Regions from separate parts of the Peribacillus sp. FSL H8-0477 genome, predicted to be linked through region 1. Evidence: riboswitches for the same ligand, from Rfam matches in the RefSeq annotation. Region 1 holds a riboswitch; the other holds the start of a gene.
What was found. Region 1 has a riboswitch for FMN ahead of MHI18_RS04895 (ECF transporter S component). Riboswitches for the same ligand answer to the same signal wherever they lie in the genome.
Positions count from the first base shown of each region.

Region 2: another riboswitch for FMN. It lies ahead of ribD (bifunctional diaminohydroxyphosphoribosylaminopyrimidine deaminase/5-amino-6-(5-phosphoribosylamino)uracil reductase RibD); the one in region 1 lies ahead of MHI18_RS04895 (ECF transporter S component).

Region 1 covers NZ_JBBODE010000001.1:946,178-949,595, forward strand. Annotated here, with positions in the region: gene MHI18_RS04885 (helix-turn-helix domain-containing protein) at 1-311, opposite strand, end outside; gene MHI18_RS04890 (ferredoxin) at 602-850, shown strand; gene MHI18_RS04895 (ECF transporter S component) at 1,345-1,938, opposite strand; FMN riboswitch at 2,109-2,244, opposite strand; gene serA (phosphoglycerate dehydrogenase) at 2,598-3,418, shown strand, end outside.
Region 2 covers NZ_JBBODE010000002.1:484,137-487,554, forward strand. Annotated here, with positions in the region: gene MHI18_RS14080 (NADP-dependent oxidoreductase) at 1-777, opposite strand, end outside; FMN riboswitch at 926-1,055, shown strand; partial or broken gene ribD (bifunctional diaminohydroxyphosphoribosylaminopyrimidine deaminase/5-amino-6-(5-phosphoribosylamino)uracil reductase RibD) at 1,200-2,308, shown strand; gene ribE (riboflavin synthase) at 2,293-2,931, shown strand; gene MHI18_RS14095 (bifunctional 3,4-dihydroxy-2-butanone-4-phosphate synthase/GTP cyclohydrolase II) at 2,950-3,418, shown strand, end outside.

The DNA.
Region 1 (3,418 bases):
TCTGGTAACGGGAAATGTGTAAATGATTCTAATAAATGTCCGTTTCCCGAATCAGTGATTTGGTAACGGTCCTCTCGAGGTAGGTTTTTTATAAATTTATCTCGAGCAAAGCGAGTAATCGTTTGCTCGAGATCTTTTCTTAAAATACTCGGAAGCGTTCCAAATAAAGGGCTTAACCCAAACAAATGTGCATCCTGAATTGTTTGTGACGATTTTTTTCCCTTAAGCATATGATAAATAGCATAAATTGAACGTTCGCCATCAAAAACCTTTACTCCATATAAAACAATAATTTCGAAATACGTCAGCATTCTTATCCCCCGCCGGCAAAATGATTTGAACCTACTGTTCTATTGTAACAAAATGCCTTTCATTCATGGTATTATAAACATAAGCGTACTAAAAATATAGTGTCGCCTATGACTGACAATTCAAAAAAATAGATTCTGCGTAACAATTTCTATTGACTTTTCTTATTTGATAAAGATTCTCAGGTATATTTATATTGAAAAGTTACTATATCAGTTTTACAATAGATAAGAGTATATGGTTTTCGTGGCAAAGGAAGCCAGAGATAAAACATATCGGGAGGTCTTTATTCATGGCAAAATATACAATCGTTGACAAAGAAACGTGCATTGCCTGCGGTGCATGCGGAGCTTCTGCGCCTGACATTTATGATTATGATGATGAAGGTATAGCTTTTGTAACACTGGATGATAATGAAGGTATTGTTGAAATTCCAGACGTTCTCATAGATGACATGATGGATGCATTTGAAGGTTGTCCAACAGATTCCATTAAAGTAGCAGATGAAGCATTTGATGGAGATGCACTTAAATTTGAATAGTCATTAAAAATCCATCTTCCTTTGGAAGATGGATTTTTAATTTTTTAAATGGAATTGTTGATTTCCGTTCCAAGCGTTCGCTTTCCACTCCAATCAACAGTCTTTCTATATTTAATTTGGAATTAAATCAGACGTTCAAAAGGAAACACGTGCTACCCTACGAAGATAACTCTTTCCGATAACGTTCGAACAAGAAGAATCAAAAGATTATTAAGTAAAACACAAATAATCAGTTTTACTCCTTCTATTTTTAAACAAAGTGACTCGAGTATATCTAAAAGGTAAAACAAAGTTATTGGAACGGAAGGTACGAGACTCCTGCGGGATAAGCGTGTCTAAGTGAGACCCCGCAGTTGAAAGCCGAGGAGGCTCACCGACCGCCCGCGGAAAGCGAGTGCCTGGAGTGGAAATCCACCGTCAATTTATAGAAGCCCATAAAAATAGACAAACTCGATTTTCACCCGAGTTTGTCTATTTTTATTGATTATTCTTGTTTAAGCACTTTTATATTTTTTATATAGTGACTGCTTATTAATCCATGTTTGAAGACGGACAAACAGCAGCATAAATACGACAGTAATTAAAATTCCTTTTACGATGTTGAATGGAAGAATGGCTGTAGTAATCATTTGTCTGGTTTCAGCACCTGACAAGGCTGTTGCTCCCGCGAAAATTGTATAAGCAGGCAGAATAACATAATAATTAAGGATACTCATAAATGCAGCCATTACGACTGTACCTGTAATCAGACCAAACGTCATTCCTCTTTTTGTCTTCTTAAGCAGCTCATAAACATAATAAGTCGGTAAGATAAACAGGATCCCGGCAGCAAGATTAGCCAGATGGCCGACTGGTACACCTGTAGGACTTCCTGTCATAACAAAATCCAGCATGTTTTTGATTAATTCAACTATAATCCCTGCCAGCGGTCCAAAAATCAACGCAGCAATGAGTGCAGGAATGTCACTGAAATCAATCTTTAGAAATGGAGGCAATCCTGGAAATGGAAAATTCAACAGCATTAGCACATAAGCTATGCTCCCTAACATTGAAAGTATAACTAATTTTTTCACACGCGTGTTGCTCATAATAGCTCTCTCTCCTTCTTTTTGTGTACTAATCTACCCCACGAAAAGAGGATTGGCACCAAATGCCATTTCACAAAAAACCCTTTGATCAACAAGATGATCAAAGGGAGAGTTAGCGGCATCAACAAATAAACGTCACAAATTATTACATTTGGCACGGCATTTGGAACCTCCATCTTCTCCCATCCAGACTATACTGTCGGCTTTGGAATCACACCAAATCCTGCCTTGTAAGGCTCGCGGGCTTAGAAGGGATAATCCTTCATCACCGCCGGTGGGGAATTACACCCCGCCCCGAAGATAGACCTATTAAATTTTATTGCATAAAAAGAGTATATACGATATAGGTATGTTTGAAAAGCTTTTTGGCTTATTTTCTGAAAAGTTAGTTTTTAATTATTAGTTCCCCCTTATTTTCTCAAACTTCTCCTTAACTTCTTCCTAATACACTATATCGCGGTACTTCGCTAAAATAATTTTACCTCCTGCTTTTGTGAATCGAAAAACCCATCATAATGCATGTTGACACCGTTTATTCACAAAGATATTCTATTTGGAAACGATTACATAAAGAGAGATCAAATTGACAGAAAGATAAAATGTCGAGTAGAATTAACTGAAAATTCTAGAGAAAAACTTGGTTAGGAAGGTGTTTCTACGTGTATCGAATTTTAGTTGCAGATGCTATAAAACCAGAGGGATTGGGTCCCTTATTAGAGTCATCTCAAGTCACCCTTATTCAAAAAACCATCCAAGAAGCAAAGGATGAGCTTAATGAAATGGACGCGATCCTTGTAAGAAGCGCGACCAAAGTAACGGAAGAATTGATGAGTCAAATGCCTAACTTAAAGATCATAGCCCGAGCCGGGGTAGGCGTTGACAATATCGATGTCCCTGCTGCCACTAAAAGAGGGATTGTCGTTGTCAATGCACCTGATGGCAATACGATTTCAACTGCTGAGCATACGTTTGCAATGATGGCTTCCTTAATGCGTCATATCCCTCAAGCCTATTCTTCCTTAAAAAATGGTGAATGGAAACGTTCATCCTTTACCGGTACAGAACTTTACGGAAAAACGCTGGGGATTGTCGGTATGGGCCGTATAGGAACTGAAATTGCTAAGCGTGCAAAAGTATTTGGCATGGATGTTCATGTATTTGATCCCTTCTTAACAGCTGATCGCGCTAAAAAAATTTCTGTCACTTCCCTGCCGCTTTCTGAAGTCCTAACCAGTTCAGATATTATTACTGTACATACACCTTTAACTAATGAAACAAGAGGCTTATTGAATAGAGAAAACCTGCAGACTTGTAAAAAGGGTGTTTATTTATTAAATTGTGCGCGAGGCGGCATTATTAATGAAGATGATTTATACGAGTTGATTGTCGAAGGCCATATTGCAGGAGCAGCTATAGATGTCTTTACAGAAGAACCCCCACTTGGACATAAGCTTCTAGAATTAGATCAAGTAATCGCCAC
Region 2 (3,418 bases), on a different contig from region 1:
GCCTAAATCTTTTCCTTCGGCATTATATGAAGAGATGGCTCCGCATAAGGGAATACGAGCGTTCCTATTTAAAAGAGTGAAAACAGCATCAGTCACTTCTCCGCCGACATTGTCGAAATAAACATCGACACCATTTGGACAAGCTTTAGCGAGTTCCTCTTGTAGGTGAGCGGATTTATAATTTACTGCTTCATCAAAACCAAGTTCCTCTTTTAAATAACGTATTTTCTCATCACTTCCGGCAATTCCAACAACATGAGCCCCTTTAATTTTCGCAATCTGTCCCACTGCTGAACCGACTGCACCAGCAGCTCCAGAAACGACCACGACTTCACCTTTTTGCGGTTTCCCAATGTCTAACAAACCAAAATAAGCCGTTAGACCAGTTAATCCAAGAATCCCTAAATGTGTTGTAATGGGTGCGGCTGATGGGTCGATTACCCGTATTTCCTTTTCACTGGCAACTGAGTATTCTGCCCATTTGAGATTTCCAATTACGATATCGCCCTTTTTAAATTGGGATGAATTCGATTGAACGACCTGGGCAATTGTACCTCCGACGATTGCTTCGTGAAGCTTGAAGGGTGCAATGTAGGATTTTGCATCTTGCATTCTCCCACGCATATAGGGATCAACGGATAAGTAGAGCGTCCGAACTAATACTTCCTTATCATTTGGTGTTGGAATCGCTCGTGTAACAAAATCAAAATCTTTATCAGAAGGCATACCGCTTGGACGATTAGCTAAGTGTATCTCGGTTTGGGTAGATGTATTCATAAAAAAACTCCTCCTCATTCATATTCTTATGGTCAGCCTACCATTATTGGAGAAATGTAGTCAAAGTATCTGATTGAATAGGAATTTCGTACAATATACAGACTATTTGAACAATGCTATACTTGCAGAAATATTTATATTAAAATAGTTTGTTCTTCGGGGTAGGGTGAAATTCCCGACCGGCGGTGTTGAAGTAATTCTAAGCCCGCGAGCCTTAATCGGCAGGATTTGGTGAGATTCCAAAGCCGACAGTACAGTCTGGATGGGAGAAGAACATATGGAATTAGAAAGTTAATAGCAGAGGCTTATTATTTTAAAAATTTAAGATAATAGGTTTATTTGGTTATATCCTTTCGCCGTATACTCCCGTAATCCCCTTTTATTTAAAGGGGATTTTTATTTTTTTTAGGGGGCTGAGACGTATGAATGATGAGTTTTATATGAATTATGCGCTGCAGCTTGCAGCGGGTGCAGTTGGACAAACCTCACCTAACCCAGCAGTTGGTGCAGTAATCGTTCGTAATGGTGAAATTGTGGGAATGGGGGTTCATTTAAAGGCAGGCGAACCTCACGCTGAGATTCATGCGCTGAACATGGCAGGAAGGAAGGCTGAAAAGGGGACTCTTTATGTAACTCTTGAACCGTGTAGTCATTTTGGACAAACCCCTCCCTGTACGAAGGCCGTTATTGAGTCGGGTCTGGAAAAAGTAATCATTGCGTCAACTGACCAGAACTCATTAGTGGCTGGACAAGGAATAGAGAAATTAAAACAAGCAGGGATTGAGGTTGTTACAGGGTTGCTTCAAGAGAAAGCGGATCAGTTAAATGGCCCTTTTTTTCACTTTATTAAGCAGAGGAAACCTTATGTTACCGTTAAGCAGGCTATAACATTGGATGGAAAAACAGCAGCAAAAACAGGTGACAGTAAGTGGATCAGCGGCGAGGAATCAAGAAGAGATGTTCACCATGACCGCAGCCTGCATGATGCCATTTTAGTAGGGATTAATACCGTTCTAAGTGATGATCCGAGACTAACAAATCGGAATGAAGAAAACACTAGACAGCCGATTCGTCTTATACTTGATACCTTTTTAAAAGTACCGTACACAGCTAACGTCATTACCGATGGTGCAGCGCCTACTTGGATTATTACTGGGGCAGATGCTGATTCACAAAAAGCAGACAAACTGAAGAAAAAGGGTGTGTTCGTCTATAAGATGTCGACACCTGAAATTACAATCGAAGAGGTGCTTGTATTCCTAGGGAAAAAAGGAGTGATGTCGTTGTACGTAGAAGGAGGTCAAACTGTCCATACCAGCTTCTTAAAATCCGGACAAATTAATCGCTTAATTACGTACCTCTCTCCTAAGCTGATTGGCGGGGAGGCTGCATTCGGAATGTTTAATGATATGGAGATAAAGACGATGAAAGAGGCCAAACACATTCGCTTTCAATCTATAGAGCAGATGGGTGAGGATATTAAAATCATCTCGACTTTGGAAATAGGGTGAAAACGTGTTTACAGGAATTATTGAAGACATTGGGATTGTTCAATCAGTTAATACAGGAAGAAATAGTATGTCCATCTGTATGTCCTCCGACTTAATTACGGAAGACATTCATTTAGGTGATAGTATTTCCGTAAACGGAGTATGCCTGACTGTGACATCATTTACACTGAATTTGTTTACTGTTGATGTCATGCCGGAAACGTTCAACGCTACGAATATTGCTGAGCTCCGGCCTGGTGTCCAAGTGAATCTAGAACGGGCCATGAGTCCATCAGGAAGATTCGGAGGTCATTTTGTTTCAGGTCATATTGATGGAACAGGTTTGATTATGGAAAAAAAACGTCAGGCCAACGCAGTCTATTACAAGATTAAAGCTGAAACTGGAATAAGTGACTATTGCATCACTAAGGGGTCAATTGCCATTGATGGCACTAGTCTAACCATATTCGATGTGACACAGGATGTACTAACCATTTCTCTCATTCCCCATACACTTGAACAATCAGTAATCGGTTCTAAAAAAGAGGGTGAAAAAGTCAATATCGAAGTGGATATGCTTGGGAAATATGTGATTAACAAATTAGAAAAAACAAAACAAACTTCAACGATTACGCATGATTTTTTGATAAAGAATGGTTTTTAAAGAAAGGATGCTGACTTAATGTTTAATGAAATTGAAGAAGCATTGGCTGATTTACAGGCCGGGAAGGTCATCATTCTGGTAGATGATGAAGACCGAGAAAATGAAGGAGACTTTGTTGTTCTGGCTGAGAAAGCTACGCCAGAGGTGATTAATTTTATGGCCACTCATGGACGAGGATTAATTTGTACAACGATCACTGAAGAACGGGCCTTGCGCTTAAACCTCCATCCTATGGTCCATGAAAATACCGATCATCATGGGACGGCATTTACGGTGAGTATTGACCATAAACAGGCGAGTACAGGAATAAGCGCCTTTGAACGTGCGGGAACGATAAGGGAATTATTTAATGATCATTCTGTTGCAGCTGATTTTAAACGACCAGGTCATGTTTTTCCTCTAATTGCTAAACCAGGAGGGGTATTCAATCGACCAGGTCATACTGAGGCGTCTGTTGATCTTGCCGAGCAATGTGGAGCGATACCTG